Regions from separate parts of the Lentzea sp. JNUCC 0626 genome, predicted to be linked through region 1. Evidence: riboswitches for the same ligand, from Rfam matches in the RefSeq annotation. Region 1 holds a riboswitch; each other region holds the start of a gene.
What was found. Region 1 has a riboswitch for glycine ahead of gcvT (glycine cleavage system aminomethyltransferase GcvT). Riboswitches for the same ligand answer to the same signal wherever they lie in the genome.
Positions count from the first base shown of each region.

Region 1 (7,308 bases):
TCGTCCAGCTCATGCAGCAGCTGCCGCAGGAACGCCTGATCATCGGCGTCTGCTGCATCGCGGGCATCGAGGCGGCCACCGAGCTGACGTTGAAGTACGTGAAGGAGCGCACGGCGTTCGGCAAGGAGCTGATCAAGTTCCAGAACACCCGGTTCAAGCTCGCCGAGTGTGCCACCGAGGCGGCCGTGACCAGGGCGTTCATCGACGAGTGCATCGAGAAGCACCTGCGCGGCGAACTGGACGTGCCGACCGCGGCGATGGCGAAGTGGTGGGCGAGTGACCGGCTGAGCAAGGTCGTCGACGAGTGCGTGCAGCTCTTCGGCGGCTACGGCTACATGACCGAGTACCCGATCGCACGGGCCTGGTCCGACGCCCGCGTGCAGCGGATCTACGGCGGCACGAACGAGATCATGAAGGAAATCATCGCGAGGTCCTTGTGAGCGGCCCGCTGGCAGGACTGCGGGTCGTCGAACTCGCCGGACTCGCGCCCGCGCCGTTCGGTGCCATGGTGCTGGCCGACCTGGGCGCGGACGTGATCCAGGTGCACAAGCCGGGGAGCCGGTCGACCGTCCCCGGCGACTTCCTCACCCGCTCGCGGCGGTCGATCGCGGTGGACACCCGCAAACCCGAGGGCGCCGAGCTGGTCCTGGCCCTGGTCGAACGCTCGGACGTGCTGATCGAGGGGTTCCGGCCGGGCGTCACCGAACGGCTGGGCATCGGCCCGGCCCAGGCCCTCGCCCGCAACCCGCGCCTTATATATGGGCGCATGACCGGCTGGGGCCAGGACGGGCCGCTGGCAGACCGGGCGGGACACGACATCAACTACATCGCCGTGGCGGGCGCGCTGGAGCCGTTGGGACGGGCCGGCGGGCCGCCGTCGTTCCCGATCAACCTGCTCGGCGACTTCGGCGGGGGAGGCCTGCTGCTGGCCCTCGGCGTGCTCGCGGCGCTGTATGAAAGGGAACGCTCCGGGCGTGGCCAGGTCGTGGACGCCGCCATGGTCGACGGGGCGGCGTTGCTGACGACGTTCCTGCACGGCATGCGGTCCGCGGGCATGTGGTCCGGCGGGCGCGGCGAGAACATGCTCGACGGTGGAGTGCCGTTCTACGACGTCTACGAGGCGGCCGACGGGCGGTACGTCGCCATCGGCGCGTTGGAGGAGAAGTTCTACGCCGACCTGGTGCGCGTGCTCGGCCTGGAGGACGCACCTTCACGCAACGACCCGGCGAACTGGCCTGAGCTGCGCGAACGCATCGCGGCGGCGGTGAAGACCCGGCCCCGGGACGAGTGGGCGGACCTCGCGCGGGACACGGACGCGTGCCTGGCGCCGGTGCTCACCCCGGCCGAGGCGGTGAATCACCCGTACAACGCAGCCCGCAACACTTTCGTGGACGTGTCCGGTTCGTCGCATCCGGCCCCCGCGCCCCGGTTCGACCGCACTCCTGCGGCGATTCCGACGGCACCTGTTTCGACCGGAACGAACACCGACGAAGTGCTTGCCGACATGGGTGTGGCGGACGAGCGAATTATGGAACTGCGGCGGTCTGGAGTAATTGGATGAATGCTCGGGTGCGCATTAAAGGCGCCACGAAGGCGTGACGGTGCGTGATGGGCCGTGTTCGGCATCCGGGTGAGCCCCGGTGCAACAGTCCTGCTTCCAAGCTGTGGGATGCGAGGGAGTCCGTGTTCACCTCGTGCCCAGGACATCGGCGCAGTTGAGGCCTGTCTTTAGCCGCCATTCGGGTGACGTTGGCCGCTGTGCAGGCGTGTGCCGCAGGCAGAACCCGGGGAGAGTTTGGCGTGGTCGTTGTTCATCGGCCGGGTGAATGAGGGACCATGACGGGTGACACGGGCGGTCCGCCGCCTGACCGGTGAACCACACGGACGGAGAGGTACCTGTGAACCTCAAGAAGGTGCTAGTGCTGGCGGGCGTCGCGCTGGTGCTGTTCCTCCTGATCACCCAGCCCGAGCAGTCCGCTTCGGCGGTCCAGCAGGTCCTCGGCTGGCTGCGTCAGGGCGCGGAGTCGATCATCACCTTCGTCAGGAGCCTCTTCGGGACGGCCACCCCGCTCAGCTAGTGACAGTCGGTGATCCTCGACCGTCTGCGTTGAGCCGGACGGGTGGAATGCGACCAATCACGCACTGGTAACGGGTGTTCTGGGGATTCAGGGTCTGGCGATTGTCAGACCTACCGAATACCTTCCGCTGCAATGGCCGATCCCCGACCGACGAGGAGGCACATATGGTCGAGGACTCCGGGGTCCACGAGCTGTTGCAGCAGTGGGCGGCTGAACGGTCTGATGACGCAGAGATGCAGGAGGTGAACCGGATCAAGAACGCGTGGCTCGCGGAGGCTCCCCCCTCGGCGCCTGGCATCCCCGTCCAGCGGGGCGGCAGGAGTGGGTCGCGTGGCTTGGTCAAGGTCGACTCGGCGGATCCGGCCTACGTGGCCGCGATGCGCAAGCGGGCGCCGGAGGCACCCGAGGCGATGCTCGCCGCCGCGGCGAGCTACTGGCAGTTGGTGGGCGACGTCGCCGAGGCCGAGCAGTGGTGGGACGCGGGCATCAGCCCGTTGGACCAGCGCGCGCTCGACTACCGCGCGGCCGGCCTCACGCCTGCCGATCTCGGGAGGCGCCTGGGACCGATGACGGTTCTCCAGCACCTTCGTCGTGGCTCTGCCGCGGCCTGGTGTGTTGCTCGTCTGCGGAGGCAGCGCCGGGACGGCGTGGCGTAGTTGGGAAACGGGCTGTCGGAGGCGGCAGCCCCGTAACCAACACCCCTCAAACGGGCGGCCTCCGTGCGGGAGGCCTCACCCAAGTAGTGTGGAGGTCGTGCGCGGCCTCCTTACTCCCCAACGTGTGCTGATCGCGTTCGCCTGTCTGGCGGCGCTGATCGTCTGTTGCGGGCTCGCCTGGTGGCAGTGGCAGCGCTTCGAGTCCGCCAGCGGCACGTTCCAGAACCTGGGCTACGTGCTGCAGTGGCCGCTGTTCGGCCTCTTCCCCCTCTTCATGGTCTGGCGCTTCCGCAAGCTCGCGCGCGAACGCCGTGACGAGGCTCTCTCACCCGAGCCGGTTGCACCCGCTCCCAGGCAGGAAAGTACGGTTGTCGCCGTCAAACCCGCGCCTGTCGAGCACTTCGACGATGACGAAGACGCGGAGCTCGCGGCCTACAACCGCATGCTCGCGGACCTCAACGCGCGGGACGGTCGTTGAGCGAAGGCGGGCAGATGAAGGGTGCGTTGACCCGGTTCAGGGTCATGGCTTACGTGGTCGGAGTCTTCCTGCTGCTCCTGGTCGTGGCGATGGTGCTCAAATACGCCGCGGACATGGGCGGCGCGATGAAGGTCGTCGGCCCGGTCCACGGCTTCCTCTACGCCATCTACCTGGTGATTTCCGTCGACCTGGCGCTGAAGCTGCGCTGGTCCATCAAGGGCACGGCGCTGGTGCTGCTCGCCGGCACGATCCCGTTCCTGTCGTTCTGGGCGGAGCGCAAGGTGGTCGAGAAGACGGCGCAGGGCGTGCCGCTGTGACGTTTGGCCTGCTAGCGTCTGGGGCTACCAACTGAACACGGCCGTCGATGTCGCGCGGGAGAGTCCCCTTCAGCGGGGACACCGTAGGAGCAACTCCTCCCCGGAATCTCTCAGGTACAGGTACCGCGCGACGCAGGCAACTCTGGAAAGCAGGCTCCCCGGGAGCCTCGCCCACGGTGCAAGCCACGCTCGTCGTGGTGAAGCTCTCAGGCTCATGACAGAGGGGGAGGCTCGCTCTAGTGAGGAGTCTCCGATGGACCGTGTCATTCTTCTGATGCCTCAGCCGGCCGCGTCCGGCTCTTCGGCGCACCCTGGAGGAGCGTTCTGATGTCCCGCCTCACGCCTCTGAACGCCGAGCACGAGCAGCTCGGCGCGATGTTCACCGACTTCGCGGGCTGGCGGATGCCGCTGCGCTACTCGTCCGAACTCGCGGAGCACCACGCCGTGCGCCAGACCGCCGGACTGTTCGACCTCACGCACATGGGTGAGATCGTGCTGACCGGTCCGCAGGCCGGCGTGGCCCTCGACTTCGCGCTGGTCGGCCACATCTCCGCGCTGGCCGTCGGCAAGGCCCGCTACACGATGATCACCCAGGCCGACGGCGGCGTGCTCGACGACCTGATCGTGTACCGCCTCGGCGACGAGGAGTTCATGGTCGTCGCGAACGCCTCCAACGCTTCAATGGTGGCTGAAGCGCTGGTCGAGCGCGCCGCCGGGTTCGATACGGTCGTGACGGACAAGTCGACGGACTACGCGTTGATCGCGATCCAGGGCCCGAAGTCGGTCGAGATCCTGTCGGGGCTCACCGAGACGGACCTGGCGACGGTCAAGTACTACGCCTCGTACCCGTCGAAGGTCGCCGGCGTCGACGCGCTGCTGGCCCGCACCGGCTACACCGGTGAGGAGGGCTTCGAGCTGTTCGTCGCGCCCGCCGACGCCGGTGCCGTCTGGGCGGCGTTGCTGGAGGCCGGCGAGGCGCACGAGCTCAAGCCGTGCGGTCTCGGCTGCCGCGACACGTTGCGCCTCGAAGCCGGGATGCCGTTGTACGGCAACGAACTCACCACGTCGCTCACGCCGTACCACGCCGGTCTCGGCCGCGTCGTGAAGCTCGACAAGCCCGGCGACTTCGTGGGCCGCGACGCGCTGACGAAGGTGTCGGAGTCCGATGTGGACTCGGTCCTGGTCGGACTGAAGACGCCCGAACGTCGTGCCCCGCGCCACGGTTACGCGGTCCTCAACGGCGACGACGTCGTAGGCGAGGTGACGTCGGGCGCGCTGTCCCCGACCCTCGGCTACTCCGTCGCCATGGCCTACGTGAACAAGGCCAGTGCCGAGCCCGGCACCCCACTGCTGGTCGACGTCCGCGGCAAGAAGCAGCCGGTCGAGGTCGTCGCACTTCCGTTCTACAAGCGCGCCAAGTAGGGAGATCTTTCCGATGTCCGACCAGTTCAACGCTTCCCTCGCGGAGTACGACCCCGAGGTTGCGCAGGCCGTGGCGGCCGAGCTGGCGCGCCAGCAGGGCACGCTCGAGATGATCGCCTCGGAGAACTTCACCCCCGTGTCGGTGCTCCAGGCCCAGGGCTCGGTGCTCACCAACAAGTACGCCGAGGGCTACCCGGGCCGTCGCTACTACGGCGGCTGCGAGCACGTGGACGTCGTCGAGCGCCTCGCCATCGAGCGCATCAAGTCGCTCTTCGGCGCGGGCTTCGCGAACGTCCAGCCGCACTCCGGCGCCCAGGCCAACGCGGCCGCCATGTTCGCGCTGCTCCAGCCCGGCGACACGATCCTGGGCCTGGACCTCGCGCACGGCGGTCACCTGACGCACGGCATGCGCATCAACTTCTCCGGCAAGCTCTACAACGTCGTGCCGTACCACGTCTCCGACGGTGACGGCCGCGTCGACATGGCCGAGGTCGAGCGCCTCGCCCAGGAGCACCGCCCGAAGCTGATCGTCGCGGGCTGGTCCGCCTACCCGCGTCAGCTGGACTTCGCCGAGTTCCGCCGCATCGCGGACTCGGTCGAGGCCTACCTGATGGTCGACATGGCGCACTTCGCGGGCCTCGTGGCCGCGGACCTGCACCCGTCGCCCGTGCCGCACGCGCACGTCACGACGACCACGACCCACAAGACCCTCGGCGGTCCGCGTGGTGGCGTGATCCTGTCGAACGAGGCCGACATCGCCAAGAAGATCAACTCGGCGGTGTTCCCCGGTCAGCAGGGCGGTCCGCTGGAGCACGTGATCGCGGCGAAGGCCGTGGCGTTCAAGCACGCCGCGTCGCCCGAGTTCGCCGACCGCCAGCGCCGCACACTGGAAGGCGCGCGCATCCTGGCCGACCGCCTCTCGCAGGCCGACGTGGCCGCGGCGGGCGTGAAGGTCCTCACCGGCGGCACGGACGTCCACCTGGTCCTGGTCGACCTGGTGAACTCCGAGCTCGACGGCAAGCAGGCCGAGGACGTGCTGCACCAGATCGGCATCACGGTCAACCGCAACGCCGTGCCGAACGACCCGCGTCCCCCGATGGTGACGTCGGGTCTGCGCATCGGCACGCCGGCGCTCGCGACCCGCGGGTTCGGCGAGGTGGACTTCACCGAGGTCGCCGACGTGATCGCGGAGGCCCTCAAGCCGGGTGCCGCGATCGACGAACTGCGGGCCCGCGTCGAGGTTCTCGCGGCCAAGCACCCGCTGTACTCCACGCTCTGATCTGCTCTCAGACGAGAAGGGGCGCCACCCGCGGTTCGGGTGGCGCCCCTTCTCGTTACCCCGGAGCGAAAACGACGGGAACCCCGGCCCCTTCCCCAGGGCCGGGGTGTCACCGTGTCAGGGTGTGTCTTTCAGATGGACCGTCCTAACGGGACTGTGGGGTGTTACGCAGCGGGCGCCACGACCGTTCCAGGCGGGAGGCACTCCACGTTGCGCTTGCCGTCGGGCTGAATCACGAACCAGGTGTTGCCGATGCCCTGGCCGGCCCACTTACCGGGAGCCGGGTCCTTCGAGTAGGTGTAGAGAGCCCAGCCGTCGATGGCGACCTGCTTCTTGCCGTCGGCGCGGGTGATCAGCGACACCAGCTTCGAGTCGACGCCTTCGAGCTGCGGAACCGTGTCCGACAGCACCGGCGGCCACGTCACGGCGCACTGGTCGTTGCAGTTGGACTTGCCTTCGGGCTTCGGGACGTCCTTGTCGAAGCGGTAGAGGGTCCGGCCGTCGCCGTCCTGGACCACGTTGCCCATCTTCTCGACGGCCTTGCCCACCAGCTTGATCGAGCTCACCGGCGCTGCGGCCGGGGGCTGCGCCTGCTGCTGCGCGGGAGCTTCCGGGGCCTGCTGCTGCACCTGGGTTTCGGGCGCCTGCGCGGGCTCCTGGAGTACCGGGGGCTGACCCACGTCGCCGTAGTCACCGAGGACGCCCAGGTCGGTTTCGGTCTGTGCCACCGGCTTGGAGTTGCTCGAGCCACTGCCCGTGGCGCTCCAGACACCCAGACCCAGCACAACTGCCAGTCCCGCGGCGAGCCCGATGGCGATGCGGTTACGTCGGATCACACTCATGTCCTCCTTGTCCATCCGTTCGCTCTATCGAGGCCATACGGCCGGGGTTGCGTCTCGGTTCAGAAACGAACCGAACCTCTTGCTGTCTCGAACGTCAGGCGGAGTCAGGTCACGCAGGAGGTGCAGGGTGGTCGTCGCTGGTCAGCTGGCGGGAATGGCCGAACGGGTGCTGGGCGCGCCGTTGCCGATCGGAATTCGGGCGTGGGACGGGAGCGTGGCGGGTCCGCAGGACGGGA
Region 1 is NZ_CP171635.1:9,328,592-9,335,899, forward strand. Features, by position in the region: gene JNUCC0626_RS43795 (acyl-CoA dehydrogenase family protein) at 1-440, shown strand, start outside; gene JNUCC0626_RS43800 (CaiB/BaiF CoA transferase family protein) at 437-1,561, shown strand; gene JNUCC0626_RS43805 (hypothetical protein) at 1,899-2,078, shown strand; gene JNUCC0626_RS43810 (helix-turn-helix transcriptional regulator) at 2,243-2,734, shown strand; gene JNUCC0626_RS43815 (hypothetical protein) at 2,859-3,212, shown strand; gene JNUCC0626_RS43820 (DUF3817 domain-containing protein) at 3,227-3,529, shown strand; glycine riboswitch at 3,575-3,665, shown strand; glycine riboswitch at 3,667-3,757, shown strand; gene gcvT (glycine cleavage system aminomethyltransferase GcvT) at 3,857-4,951, shown strand; gene glyA (serine hydroxymethyltransferase) at 4,965-6,230, shown strand; gene JNUCC0626_RS43835 (COG4315 family predicted lipoprotein) at 6,395-7,072, opposite strand; gene JNUCC0626_RS43840 (class I SAM-dependent methyltransferase) at 7,227-7,308, shown strand, end outside.

Region 2 (7,308 bases), 960 kb from region 1:
CGTCCCTGCGTCGCTTCGCGTGATCGCCGCGCGGCGCGAGCTGATGGCGTGGCCGGTGGAGCAGCGCCGTGCGCTCTTCTCGCGTCCCGACGCGGCCGACGTGCTGCGCGGGGCCGGGATGACGTGGGAGGCCGTGTCGGGGTGGCTGCAGGGGCCGATGACCCGTGAGGTGTGGGAGGCGCTCGCACCGTCGATGGGCTACATGGCGCTCATTCGGAACCTCAGGAACTTCGACGAGGCAGGCATGTCCGACGAGGTCGCTGCGGCCGTCGCCGCACGGCTGGCCGACCCCGGCCAGGTCGCGCGCTCGCGGCAGTTCCCGTTCCGCTTCCTGTCCGCGCACCAGGCGGCACCGAGCCTGCGCTGGGGCCACGCCCTGGACCAGGCGCTGCAGGCGTCGCTCGCGAACCTGCCCGCGCTGCCGGGCCGCTCGCTGATCCTGATCGACACCTCGGCGTCGATGACGGGCGGCGCGTTCTCGCGGCACTCGAAGGTCACGCCGGCCACGGCCGCCGCGGTCTTCGGCGTCGCGTTGGGCGCGAAGGGCGAGCAGGTGGACGTCGTCGGGTTCGCGGACGGCACGTTCCGGCACGACGTGCCGCGCGGCGCGTCGGTCCTCCGCGAGATCGATCGGTTCCTCGCGCGGATCGGCGAGGTCGGGCACGGCACCGACATCGTCGGGTCGCTGAAGCGCTCGTACCGCGGGCACGACCGGGTGTTCATCATCTCGGACATGCAGACGATGAGCGGCCACTTCGGACAGGGCGTCTCGGACGTCGTGCCTCGGCACGTGCCGATCTACGGCTTCAACCTGGGCGGGTACCAGAACGCCGCGTACGCGACGGGCAAGGCGAACCGACACGAATTCGGTGGTCTTACGGACGCGACGTTCAGGTCCATCCCGTTGCTCGAGGCGGGTCAGAACGCCGCCTGGCCGTTCTGACGGGTGTGAGAGCTCCCCTGACGCGGAGAGCTCTCACACTTACTTTCCGTTAGCGTTCTGACCAGGTACAATTCGCCTCATGGACTACGATGTGTTCGCGAAGGCGTGCCCGTCACGTCCCACGCTGGAGCACGTCACCGGCCGGTGGGGCAGCCTGACGCTGAGCGCGCTCGACGCCGGCCCGCTGCGGTTCAACGAGCTGCGCCGCCGCGTCGACGGGGTCAGCGAGAAGATGCTCTCCCAGACGTTGCAGGCGCTGGAGCGGGACGGGCTGGTGCACCGCGAGGCGCAGCACACGAACCCGCCGCGCGTCGACTACAGCCTCACGCCGCTCGGCCGCGAGACGGCGGACAAGCTGCTGACGCTGATCCGCCACCTGGAGGCCTCGATGCCTCGGGTGCTGGACGCGCAGGCCGCTTACGACGCCCGCTGACCTGCCAATTCGCTTGATCGAGCCGCCTACGCTCATCCCATGAGGGGTTGCGGGCTGTGCTGGACCGAGGCTGAGCTGGAAGCGCTCGACCGAGATCCCGTGCTGCTGTCCGACGAGATCGTGCGCAAGTTCGCCTGGGAGACGACCAGCCATTTCGACCGCGACGAGTACGAGCTCGCCTGGCGCAGGCTCGGGTACCGCGTGGTCGAGGTGTTGGAGCGGGAGCTCGACAACAAGCTCACCGCGGGGTTGCCGTGGGCTCGGTTCGACAGCTGGCCCGAGGGCGAGCAGGAGGCGCTGCGCACGCTGATCACCGACGTCGTCGTGCGGGTGGCCGGTGATCCGGAGCGGCGGCACGAGCTGGACCGCCTCCTCCAAGCCGCCGCGCAGCTGGACCAGGACATGGCTCCCTGGCTGCGACTCCTCGACACCTTCGCGGACGACGTGGTCGTGGAGGTCGCCGGGACCTACGCCTGGGACTACGCGCGGGACAACGGCCCGCTGCTCACCTGGATGTGGTGGGACGATCCCGGCAAGCCGATCCGCGAGTGGCTGGTGTCCGACGAGCTGCGCGCCCGGCTGTCCACAATCGACAACCGGAACGCGCAGAGCACCCTCGAGGACATCGATTTGATGATCGAGTTCAGCACTCGATGACGTTCACGGCGAGTCCGCCGCGTGCCGTCTCCTTGTACTTGACCGACATGTCCTTGCCGGTGTCCCGCATGGTCTTGATGACCTTGTCCAGTGACACGAAGTGCGACCCGTCGCCCCGCAACGCCATCCGCACCGCGGTGATGGCCTTGATGGACGCGACGGCGTTGCGTTCGATGCACGGGATCTGCACCAGGCCGCCGATCGGGTCGCACGTCAACCCGAGGTTGTGCTCCATGGCGATCTCGGCGGCGTTCTCGACCTGTTCGGGCGTGCCGCCGAGCACCTCGGCGAGCCCACCCGCGGCCATCGAGCAGGCCGACCCGACCTCACCCTGGCAGCCGACCTCGGCACCGGAGATCGACGCGTTCTCCTTGAACAGCACGCCGATAGCGCCCGCCGTCAACAAGAACCGGACGACACCGTCGTCGGAAGCACCCGGCACGAACTTCGTGTAGTAGTGCAGAACCGCCGGAACGATGCCCGCCGCGCCGTTGGTCGGCGCCGTGACGACACGGCCACCAGCCGCGTTCTCCTCGTTGACCGCCAACGCGAAGAGAGTCACCCAGTCCATGACCCGCAACGGGTCGGTGACGAAGTGTTCGCTCTCCAGACGCTTGCGCATCTCGGCGGCGCGGCGGCGGACCTTCAGGCCGCCGGGCAGCGTGCCGTGTTCGGTGCAGCCGCGTTCGACGCACTCCTGCATGACGTGCCAGATGTGCAGAAGTCCTTCGCGGATCTCGGTTTCCGTGCGCCACGACAGCTCGTTGGCCATCATGATCTCGCTGATCGACAGGCCGGTCTCGCGGCAGCGCGCGAGGAGTTGGTCGCCGGTCAGGAACGGGTGCGGCAACGGGGTGGTGTCCGGCTTGATCCGGTCGGTGCCCGACGCGTTCTCGTCGACGACGAACCCGCCGCCGATCGAGTAGTAGACGGCGTGCTCGACCGACTTGCCGTCCGCGAACGCCTCGAAGCTCATCCCGTTGGGGTGCAACGGGAGTGACTTGCGGCGGTGCATGACGAGGTCGCGGTCGTGGGTGAACGCGATCTCGTGCGTCCCGCCGAGCCTCAGCCGTCCACTGGAGATGATCTCCTCGACGCGTTCGGCGGCGACGGAGGGGTCGACCTCCTCGGGGAGGTTGCCCTCCAGGCCGAGGAACACGGCCTTCGGGCTGCCGTGGCCGTGGCCGGTCGCGCCGAGCGACCCGAACAGCTGGACGTGCACGCGGTCCACAGTGGACAACTGAGGGCCGAGCTTGTCGACGAACATCGCGGCCGCGCGCATCGGGCCGACCGTGTGGGAGCTGGACGGTCCGATGCCGACGGAGAACAGGTCGAAAACGCTGATCGCCACTGATCAGTCCTTCGTGGTGGGGCGGAGCGGAGTCAGTCGGTCTTGGTGAGCTCGGCGTACTTGGCCGCCGTGAGCAGGTTCTCGGCCGACTCGACGCGGACCTTGAACAGCCAGCCCTCGCCGTACGGGTCGTTGTTCACGATCGCCGGGTCCTGCACGACGGCGTCGTTGACCTCGATGATCTCCCCGGTGACGGGCGAGAACAGGTCGCTGACGGACTTGGTGGACTCGAGCTCACCGCAGACGGAGTTGGTGACGACCTTGGCACCGACCTCGGGCAGCTGCACGTAGACGATGTCGCCGAGCGCGTCGGCGGCGTACGCGGTGATTCCGCAGGTCAGCGGGTCCTGGGTGCCCGGCGTCCAGTCGACCCACTCGTGTTCGACGGTGTAGAGCAGGTTCTCGGGGAACTCCACGGCGACTCCTCTGGCTGTGACGGGTCAGGACAACTAGCGCCCCCTCCGCCGTGCAGAGTTGCCTACCCCGAGTGGTCTTGCTGCCTGAGAGTGTGCGGGAGCTTGCCCCTTCGGCGCCCCGACTGCGTTCGTCGAGGTCTCTCCCACGCGGGTTCTGGCGCTCGCGCGCCGCGGCCGGTGTTCAGTTCTCGGCGCGAACGCTATGTGCGGCCCCCGCCGAGTGTCAACGCGGGAACGTCAAGTGGAACGCGAACAACACTCAGGTCGCTCTGTCCTAACTGAACAACCGGAGGGTTACCGGATAGTGCGATCAGCACAGTGACATGACCTTGTGACTGGCCCACATTATGAGATGTCGGCCACCGAACGGAGGAGTCATCGTGCGGATCGCTGTTCCCCGCGAGATCAAGAACCACGAGTACCGCGTCGCTCTCACCCCTGCCGGTGCGCACGAGCTGACCAGCCGCGGCCACGACGTCTACGTCGAGCAGGGTGCCGGTCTCGGTTCCGCGATCACGGACGAGGAGTACCTCGCCGCGGGCGCCAAGATCCTCGCGACCGCCGACGACGTGTGGGCCGAGGGCGACCTGGTGCTCAAGGTCAAGGAGCCGATCGCCGAGGAGTACCCCCGTCTGCGCGCCGGCCAGACCCTCTTCACGTATCTGCACCTCGCCGCCGACAAGCCGCTGACCGAGGCGCTGCTGGCGTCCGGCACCACGGCCATCGCCTACGAGACCGTGCAGCTGCCGAACCGCGCGCTGCCGCTGCTCGCCCCGATGTCCGAGGTCGCGGGCCGCCTCGCCCCGCAGGTCGGCGCGTTCAGCCTGATGAAGCCCTCCGGCGGCCGCGGCGTGCTGCCCGGCGGCGTCCCCGGTGTCGCCCCGGCCCGCGTGGTCGTGATCGGCGGCGGCGTGGCGGGCGTCAACGCGGCCACCATCGCCGTCGGCATGGGCGCGGACGTGCAGATCCTCGACACCAACGTCGACCGCCTGCGCCAGATCGACGCCCAGTTCCAGGGCCGTCTGCGCACGCTCGCGTCCAACGCGTTCTCCGTCGAGCAGGCCGTCCGCGAGGCCGACCTGGTCATCGGCGCCGTGCTCGTCCCCGGTGCCGCCGCGCCGAAGCTCGTGTCGAACGCGCTGGTCGCCGACATGAAGCCGGGCTCCGTGCTCGTCGACATCGCGATCGACCAGGGCGGTTGCTTCGAGGACTCGCGTCCCACCACGCACGCCGAGCCGACCTACGAGGTCCACAACTCGGTCTTCTACTGCGTGGCGAACATGCCGGGCGCCGTGCCGCGCACCTCGACCTACGCGCTGACCAACGTGACGCTGCCGTACGCCGTCGCGCTGGCCGACAAGGGCTGGGAGAAGGCGCTGAAGGACGACCGTTCGCTCGCCCTGGGCCTGAACGTGCACGCCGGGCAGCTCACCAACGGCCCGGTGGCCGAGGCGACCGGCCTCGCGCACACGCCGCTGGAGTCCGTGGTCTGAAAGCCGACCAGATGAATGCCAACTGAATGAATGAGGCCCCCGCACGCGTCAATCGCTGCGGGGGTTTCGCCTATCTGAGGGCGGCGACGCGCGCCTTGATGCCGTCGATCACGCAGTCCAGCCCGAACTCGAACTGCCCGTCCAGCGTCCACACCTCGGGTTCGTCCAGCATCGCGACGTACCTGGGGTGCTTGTCGCGGTAGAGGTCGGCGATCTTGCCCATGTCCGGCGGCGGCGAGTCCATCCCGCCGCGCCCGACGAAGTTGACCTCCGCGACCGCGTACCCGTTGACGTAGCTGCCCACCGTGGAGATCGACTGGGCGGCGACCACGGTGGACAGACCGGCGCGCAGCATCGGCCCGAACATGGCGTCCGCGTAGGCCACCGCGTTCGGGCCGATGGTGTTGAACTGCCCGATCCCGCGGATCCACCACGGGTGCTTCAGCGCGAGCTGACGCAGTTCGTGCATCAACGCGCGCACCGCGATCTCCCAGTCGGTCTCGGGATCGGGCAGGGTGAACTCGCCGTAGACCTCGTCGAGGCAGAGCTCGATCAGCGCGTCCTTCGTCGGAACGTGCCAGTACAACGACATGGGTGCCGCGCCGAGCGCCGCCGCGAGCTTGCGCATGGACAGCTTCTGCAGGCCGTCGGCGTCCAGCATCTCCATCGCCTTGCGCACGATGGCGTCCCGGCTCAGGCCGAGGGGCTGGCCGCTGCCGGGCCTGGGCTTGCTGAACCACACGCTGTCCACGTCGCGATCCTATGCACGTCGCAGCAGCACGCTGGCCACAACACCTCCCAGGAACACGGCGACAGCGCCGATGATCAGGCTGACGCTCATGCCGTTCGAGAACGCCTCGCGCACGACCGTGATGTCCGCACCGCTGTGCAACGCCTCTTGCAGCGAACGCCCCGACACGCCGTCCGGCAGTGACGCGACGAACCGCGCCGACAGCAGCGCGCCCAGCACGGCGATGCCGAACGAGGAGCCCAGTTCCGTCAACGTGCCCGACAGCCCGGACGCGATGCCGGCGCGTTCCGGCGGGATCGACCCCATCAGGGCGTTGACCGCAACGGGTTGCGACACACCGACTCCGACGCCGATGAGCACCAGTCCGGCGAGCGTCGGCGGGTAGGTGTCGCCGATCGAGAGCAGCAGCACGCCGCCCGCGACGATCGTCATGCCCAGCAACATCGCCCGGCCCGCGCCGAGCTTCATCACGAGCTGCCCCAACGTGTTGCTGGTGATGAGCAACGCGACCGCCATCGGTGCCACGCGCACCCCGGCCTCCAACGGGCTGTACCCCAGCACGCCCTGAAGGTGTTGCGTCAGCAGGAAGAGCGAGCCCGCCATGCCGAACGCCGCCAGCACGCCCGACGCCACCGCGCCGGTGAACCGCCGGTTCCGGAAGAACCCGAGATCGAGCATCGGGTCGGCGGTGTGCCGTTCCCACAACGCGAACCCGGTCATGGTGACGATCCCGATCGCCACCGGCACGCCGAACTCGGCCGAGCCGAAGCCGTGCTCCGGCACCTCGATCACCGCGTACACGATCGACACCATGCCGATGATCGACAGGATCGAGCCGAGGACATCGGGCCTGCGCACGGTCGGGTCCTTGGACTCCGGCACCAGGAACGCGACGGCCGCGATCGCGAGCAGCGCCACCGGCACGTTGATCAGGAACACCGAGCCCCACCAGAAGTGCTTGATCAGCGCGCCGCCGATCACCGGCCCGGCCGCGAAGCCAAGCGACGTGACGGCGGCCCAGATGCCGATGGCCTTCGGGCGTTCCTTGTCGTCGAACAACTGCATGAGCACGGCCAGCGTGCCCGGCATCAGCACCGCGGCGCCGATCCCCATGAACCCGCGGGCCGCGATCAACGCCTCGGACGAGCCCGCGTAGGCCGCGACCGCGCTGCCCGTGCCGAACAGCACCAGGCCGACCAGCAACGCGCGCTTGCGGCCGAACCTGTCGCTCAGCGACCCGGTCGTGAGCAGCAGGCCCGCCAGC
Region 2 is NZ_CP171635.1:8,370,656-8,377,963, reverse strand. Features, by position in the region: gene JNUCC0626_RS39140 (TROVE domain-containing protein) at 1-943, shown strand, start outside; gene JNUCC0626_RS39135 (winged helix-turn-helix transcriptional regulator) at 1,023-1,376, shown strand; gene JNUCC0626_RS39130 (hypothetical protein) at 1,416-2,033, shown strand; gene JNUCC0626_RS39125 (L-serine ammonia-lyase) at 2,020-3,384, opposite strand; gene gcvH (glycine cleavage system protein GcvH) at 3,417-3,800, opposite strand; glycine riboswitch at 3,863-3,956, opposite strand; gene ald (alanine dehydrogenase) at 4,181-5,293, shown strand; gene JNUCC0626_RS39110 (TetR/AcrR family transcriptional regulator) at 5,364-6,044, opposite strand; gene JNUCC0626_RS39105 (MFS transporter) at 6,054-7,308, opposite strand, start outside.
Region 2: another riboswitch for glycine. It lies ahead of gcvH (glycine cleavage system protein GcvH); the one in region 1 lies ahead of gcvT (glycine cleavage system aminomethyltransferase GcvT).

Region 3 (7,308 bases), 400 kb from region 1:
CTGATCGAGCACGACGGCGCGGTGCTGTTCGCGCGCGGGTGAGACGATCTGCGGCGTGTCAGAAGAACAGACGTGCCAGCGTTGCGGTGAGACGGTCGAGCTGGAGACCGAGGACTTCGAACTGTTCGAGCGGATGCACCCGGACTGCTTCCACTTCGCGTTCGAGCACGACCAGACCAAGCCGGGGCGCAGCGTCGACGAGAACTGCGGCGACGAGGCCTGCCCGGTCGGAGCGTGAAAAAAGGGGCGCACCCCCGACGGACGCGCCCCTTCAGACCTGCTCGGATCAGCTGCTGTACGCCTCGAGCGGCGGGCAGGAGCAGACCAGGTTGCGGTCGCCCTTCGCGCCGTCGATGCGGCGGACCGGCGGCCAGATCTTCGGCGCCGCGGTGCCGGCCGGGTAGACGGCCACCTCGCGGCTGTACGGGTGGTTCCACTCGCCGACGGTCACGCACGCCGCGGTGTGCGGGGCGTTGCGCAGCGGGTTGTCCTCGACGGACCACTCGCCGGCGCCGACCTTGTCGATCTCGCCCTTGATCGCGATCATCGCGTCGATGAACCTGTCGATCTCGGCCAGGTCCTCGGACTCGGTCGGCTCGACCATCAGCGTGCCGGCGACCGGGAACGACATCGTCGGGGCGTGCAGGCCGTAGTCGGCGAGGCGCTTCGCGACGTCGTCCACCGTCACACCGGTGGCCTTGGTGATCGGGCGCAGGTCGAGGATGCACTCGTGGGCGACGAAGCCGCCCTCGCCGGTGTAGAGGACCGGGTAGTGCTCGTCGAGGCGGCGCGCGACGTAGTTCGCGGCGGCCACGGCGGTCAGGGTCGCGCGGCGCAGGCCGTCGCCGCCCATCATGCGCACGTACGCCCACGAGATCGGCAGGATCGACGCGGAACCCCACGGGGCGCCGGAGATCGGGCCGACGCCGGTCGCCGGGCCCGCGGTGGGCTGCAGCGGGTGGTTCGGCAGGAACGGCGCGAGGTGGGACTTCACGCCGATCGGGCCGACGCCGGGGCCACCGCCGCCGTGCGGGATGCAGAACGTCTTGTGCAGGTTCAGGTGCGAGACGTCCGAGCCGAACTTGCCGTAGCGCGCGAGGCCGATCAACGCGTTGAGGTTCGCGCCGTCGACGTACACCTGACCGCCCGCGTCGTGGACCAGGCCGCAGACCTCGCGGACGGTGTCCTCGTACACGCCGTGGGTCGACGGGTAGGTGATCATGATCGCGGCCAGGTCGTCGGCGTGCTCGGCGACCGTGGTGCGCAGGTGGCCCATGTCGATGTTGCCCTTGTCGTCGCACTTCACGACGACGACGCGCATGCCGGCCATGACGGCGGACGCGGCGTTGGTGCCGTGCGCGGACGACGGGATCAGGCAGACGTCGCGGTCGGCGTTGCCGTTGGCGCGGTGGTACGCGCGGATCGCGAGCAGACCGGCGAACTCACCCTGCGAGCCGGCGTTGGGCTGCAACGACACCGCGTCGTAGCCGGTGACCTCGGCGAGCCAGGCCTCCAGGTCCGACACGATCTTGAGCAGGCCCTTGGCGTCCTCGACCGGCGCGAACGGGTGCAGCGTCGAGAACTCCGGCCACGTGATGGACTCCATCTCCGCGGTGGCGTTCAGCTTCATCGTGCAGGAGCCGAGCGGGATCATGCTGCGGTCGAGCGCGACGTCCTTGTCGGACAACGCGCGCAGGTAGCGCAGCAGCGCCGTCTCCGAGCGGTGCGCGTGGAAGACCGGGTGCGTCAGGTAGTCGGACGTGCGGCGAAGGTCGGCCGGGATGCCGTCGGCGGTGTCGCCGTCGATCGCGTCCACATCGGCCTTGGTGACACCGAAGGCGTTCCACACGGCGACGACGTGCGCACGGGTCGTCTTCTCGTCACACGCGATGGCGACGACGTCCTCGTCGACCAGACGCAGGTTGATGCCGGCCTCACGGGCCTTCGCGACGACCTCGGCGGCCTTGCCCTCGACGCGGACCTCGACGGTGTCGAAGAACTCGCCGTGCACGACGTCCAGACCGGCCTCGCACAGGCCCGTGGCGAGCACGGTGGCCAGGCGGTGCACGCGGGTCGCGATGGCGCGCAGGCCCTCGGGACCGTGGTAGACGGCGTACATGGAGGCGATCACGGCCAGCAGCACCTGCGCGGTGCAGATGTTGGACGTGGCCTTCTCGCGGCGGATGTGCTGCTCGCGGGTCTGCAACGCCAACCGGTAGGCGAGCGAGCCGTCGGAGTCGACGGAGACGCCGACGAGACGGCCAGGCAGCTGACGCTCCAGACCGGAGCGGACGGCCATGTACCCGGCGTGCGGGCCGCCGAAGCCGATCGGGACGCCGAAGCGCTGGGTGGTGCCGACGACGACGTCCGCGCCGATCTCGCCCGGCGCGCGCAGCAGCGTGAGCGCCAGCAGGTCGGCGACGACGACGGCCTGCGCGCCCGCGTTGTGGATCTCCTCGATGAGGGCCTTCTGGTCGCGCACCACACCGGACGCGCCGGGGTAGGACAGCAGCACGCCGTAGAAGTCTCCGCCGAGGCCCAGGCCCTCGATGCCCTGCGACAGGTCGGCGACGACGATCTCGATGCCGAGCGGCTCGGCGCGCGTCTCGATGACGGCGAGCGTCTGCGGCAGCGTGTCGGAGTCGACGACGAACTTGTTCGACTTGGACTTGCCGGCGCGGCGCACCAGCGTCATCGCCTCGGCGGCGGCGGTCGACTCGTCCAACATGGACGCGTTCGCGGTCGGCAGGCCCGTCAGGTCGCCGACCATCGTCTGGAAGTTCAGCAACGCCTCGAGGCGGCCCTGCGAGATCTCCGGCTGGTACGGCGTGTAGGCCGTGTACCAGGCAGGGCTTTCGAGCACGTTGCGCAGGATCACGCCCGGCGTCACGGTGTCGTAGTAGCCCAGGCCGATCATCTGCGTCATCGGCCGGTTCTGGGACGCGAGCTCGCGGAGTTCGGCGAGCGCCTCGGTCTCGGTGGCCGGGGCGGGCAGGTCCAGCACGAGGTCGCGCTCGTGGATGGACGACGGAACCGCGTGCTGCGCCAGTTCCTCCAGCGATCCGACGCCGATGACGTCGAGGATGCGCGCGAGTTCGGCGGGACGCGGGCCGACGTGGCGGTCGGCGAACGGGGTGCCGTGCTCGAGAGCGGCGAGCGGAATGCGGTCCTGCGTCATCAAACGCCTCCGGGGGCTGGCTTCGGGCACACGTGTCCTGGTGCCCTCCCCGCTCTGTCCGTACCCGATGTCGGGCGCCTGAGAGGTTCACCCATCACTGATGGGCTTTCACCGTCGGCGGGACTCCCTCGCGGGAGTCCACTTTCCAGAGGCGTCTCGCTCTGGCGGTCCTGGATGCCTGAGAGGTTCCCGGGGAGGGACTTGCTCCTTCGGCGCCGGGTTCGAGACCCGGACTCTCCCGCCTGAGTTCAGCGACTACCCGAGAAGAATACCCGCAGGCAGCCCGGGTAGTCGCTAGGGACGCGACCTACGTCTCAGCACGAAGACCGACGAGGGCCGCCGCGACCGGGTCGGCGGGGTCGTCGCGCACGGCCAGCAGCAGGTGCCGGGTGCCCACGACCGGGTCGCCGCTGCGGGCCGCGACGAGCTTCGCGCGTTCCATCGCTCGTTCGACAGTGCCTCCAGACGGCAGAGAGGCGCCGTCCACTCCTGCTTCGCGCAGTGCCGCCGCCCCACCTGACTCGAACTCGGGCTTGAGCCTGCACCCCGCCACCGTCAGCTGGTGGTCGAGCGTCAGCACCGCCTCCACCAGATCCCGCGACGACACGTCCCGGCGTCCGGCCACAGCCAGTCGGTCCGCCTCGTTGCGCACTGCGGTCAGCACCGGGCCGCCGAGGCCCTGGCCGCGCGACACGAGCTTGGTCAGCCAGCGCACGTACCCGCCGCCGGATTCCCCCTCCAGCGCGCCTGCCTTGCGCAGCAGCCACACGGCGGGCGCCTCCTCGACCTCGGCGTACTTGCGTTCGGCGTCGGCGCGCACGGCCGCGGCGGTCGCCTCCACGTCCACGCCGTGCAGGAACATCAGGTCGGCGACCCGCCCGGAGTCGAGCGACAGCAGCGCCAGCGCGAGGTGGGTCGTCGTCAGGACGCCGTCGCCTGCCTGCGCCACGGCGGCCAGCAGGCAGGTCTCCAGCGCGCGGCTGACGGGCAGGACGGTGTCGACGCGGGCGTGGTGGTGGGCGGCGCTCATCAGCGCCATGACGTCCGGGTGGGACTCGGCGACGACTCCTCCGTCGTCACCGGCCCAGTGGCTCGTGCCCCTGGCCATCGCCTGTGCCGTCAGCGAGGTCGTGCCGAGTTTGCGGCCGGGGCCGATGGTGTCGACCAGTGCGATCAGCAGGTTCTCGGTGCCGACGAAGCCGAACTCCAGCCGGAAGGCGCGCTGCGAGGCCGCCGCCAGGACCTTGACCACCTGCGCTGAAGGGGTGTGCGTCATGCCGGAAACGCTAGGGAGCAAGGGGTTCTCGGCGCTGCTGCCGACCGGCCACTCAGGACGGCCAGTCGGCCACGTTCACCGCGCCGGTCAGCCGGTGGCGCGCTCGCGACGACGACGGGTCAGCTCGTCCTCGGTCATCGGCGCGATCTCGACGCCGTCCGCCCGTTCGGCCGGGAACTCGTGGATCGTGCCGGAGATCTCGCGCATCGCCCCGCTCACCGCGATGCCGAAGACGCCCTGACCGCCCTGCAGCAGGTCGACGACCTCCTCCGGCGAGGTGCACTCGTAGACGGTGGTGCCGTCGGAGAAGAGCGTGATCTTCGCCAGGTCCTGCACACCTCGGCGGCGCAGGTGGTCGACCGCCACCCTGATGTTCTGCAACGAGACGCCGGTGTCCAGCAGCCGCTTCACGACCTTGAGGACCAGGATGTCCTTGAAGGAGTACAGCCGCTGGCTGCCCGAGCCGTGCGCCATCCGCACCGTGGGCGCGACCAGCCCGGTGCGCGCCCAGTAGTCGAGCTGTCGGTACGTGATGCCCGCGATCTGGCACGCCGCGGGCCCTCGGTAACCGACGAGCTCGTCCGGCAGCGAGGAGTCCGGGAACAGTTCACCCTGCAGCCCGGATTCCGCCCTCAAGGGCGCTTCCTCGACCACGCCTGCCTCCCCTCGGAACGGCCACGAAACTCATGACCGTCAAGCCGCCGCGTCCACTCTCGTGAACCGGCGACGTCCACTCGAGTTCGACGGTAAGACCGGTCCGAGGGCAGGTCAACGCGACGCGCGGGGAGTTGCGACCCTCAACCTCAGGTAGAGAGTCATACCGTCACCCGAACTAGGCGTTTCAGGTGACGTTTAGTGATCGTTTAGCGAGAAAAACGACCTAAAGTAGTCCTGTCGGGTGACGTCCAAACGAACGTTCGAAAGCCCATACGAGACAGAGTGCGACGCACCGAAACTCACTCACAGGCGTCTCAGGCGTCGCACCTCAGGTCTGCCTACGTGTCCGCGCCGCGGAAGTCTTCCGGGGAAACCGAGTCGAGGAACTCGCGGAACTTCTCGACCTCGTCCTCCTGCTCGTCCGGGATGATCAACCCGGCTTCGGCGAGGACGGCCTCGTCCGCGTGGATGGGCACGCCTACCCGCAGCGCGAGCGCCACCGAGTCGGACGGCCGCGCGGACACCCGCACGTCGCCGTCGAACACGAGCTCGGCGAAGAACGTGCCCTCCTGCAGGTCGGTGATCCGCACCTGCTCGAGGTTGCGCCCCAACGCCCCGATGACGTCCTTCAGCAGGTCGTGGGTGAGCGGACGGGCAGGACGGACGCCCTGCTGCTCGAGCGCGATCGCCGTGGCCTCGACGGACCCGATCCAGATCGGCAGGTACCGCTCGCCCTCGGTTTCCCGCAGCAGGAGGATCGGCTGGTTCTGGGGCAGCTCCACCCGGACGCCCACGACGCGCATCTCACTCATCGGGTCTCGCCTCCCTCTGACTCGTTGGGGAGTACCCGGTTCGTCTCCGAGCATCCCCCGGCGTATGCAGTCGACGCTACCCGCCAAGCGGGCCGTGTGCTCAATCGTTGCGGGCTGAACGTGATCAAGATGATTGCCGCAGACCTGCTCTCACCAACAACGTGTGCAACGAGGTGAAGAGGTCAGCCAATTCCCGGACCGTCTCGGGATCTGAGAAAGATCTGAGCAGAACCACCTCGTGGTCCGCCGCAGCGCGAACCGCGCGCAGGTGCTCGCGCTCGACGCCGAGTCCGGTCATCGTCCGGATCGTGCGGAGCGCGGTGATGTCGTCGGTGGTGAACCGGCCACCGGGGCCGGGGCGCAGCAGACCGTCGCGTTCCAGCTGGGACAGCTGGTCGGCGGTGAATCCGGTCTGGGCCAGCAGATCTATCCGCGTCACGAACGTCGTGCCGTCGGGGACGGCGTCGAGCTGCTCGCGGATCACCTTGAGCGGTAAGTACCTGTCCCGTTGTGCGGACAGCACGAAGCGCAACCTCTCGACGTCCGCCACGCTGAACTGGCGGTAGCCGGAGGCGGTGCGTGCCGGGCGGACCAGCCCCTCCGCTTCCAGGAAGCGGATCTTGGAGATGGTGACGTCGGGGAACTCGGGCCGGAGCTGCGCGAGCACAGCACCGATGCTCGAGCCCCCGCGTTGTGGCCGCCCGGCCGTCACGCGTCAGGCTCCCGCGGAGCCGGGACCCGTCAGGAAGACGAGACGGAACTTGCCGATCTGAACCTCGTCACCGTTCGCGAGAACGGCCTGGTCGACCGGCTCGCGGTTGACGTAGGTGCCGTTGAGGCTGCCGACGTCGATGACGACGAACTCGCCGCTCTCCCGGCGGAACTCGGCGTGCCGGCGCGAGACCGTCACGTCGTCCAGGAAGATGTCGCTGTCGGGGTGGCGCCCGGCGCTCGTCGTGTCTCGGTCCAGCAGGAACCGGGATCCGGCGTTCGGACCGCGCTTGACCACGAGCAGCGCGGAACCGGCGGGAAGGGCGTCAACACCGGCAACGGCCGGCTCCTGTGCGGGCGCCTCGGCGCCGCCTTCCATCTCCTGGAGGAAGTCCGCCCGGAAGACGGAGGTCCGCTCCGGGGACTGCTCCGGCGGAACGCCTGGGCCGTCGTTCGTGCTCACCTGAGCTCTCCTCCTGCTGCTGGATCCGTCACTTCCGGTAAAACCTATCGCGTTGGGGTCACCGCCTTCAGCGCGGCTCCCCTTCCGGCCGAAGATCCGGCGAAAGATCGACGTCACTCCTTCTCCACCAAGGCCTTGTACGCCTCCGCGTCGAGGAGGCCTTCGAGCGCTTCGGCGTCGTTCAGACGGATCTCCACCATCCAGCCCTCGC
Region 3 is NZ_CP171635.1:9,730,329-9,737,636, reverse strand. Features, by position in the region: gene JNUCC0626_RS45840 (class I SAM-dependent DNA methyltransferase) at 1-42, shown strand, start outside; gene JNUCC0626_RS45835 (hypothetical protein) at 56-238, shown strand; gene gcvP (aminomethyl-transferring glycine dehydrogenase) at 287-3,178, opposite strand; glycine riboswitch at 3,334-3,429, opposite strand; gene JNUCC0626_RS45825 (Clp protease N-terminal domain-containing protein) at 3,486-4,454, opposite strand; gene JNUCC0626_RS45820 (MerR family transcriptional regulator) at 4,542-5,108, opposite strand; gene JNUCC0626_RS45815 (bifunctional nuclease family protein) at 5,450-5,923, opposite strand; gene JNUCC0626_RS45810 (MerR family transcriptional regulator) at 6,048-6,590, opposite strand; gene garA (glycogen accumulation regulator GarA) at 6,639-7,097, opposite strand; gene gcvH (glycine cleavage system protein GcvH) at 7,211-7,308, opposite strand, start outside.
Region 3: another riboswitch for glycine. It lies ahead of gcvP (aminomethyl-transferring glycine dehydrogenase); the one in region 1 lies ahead of gcvT (glycine cleavage system aminomethyltransferase GcvT).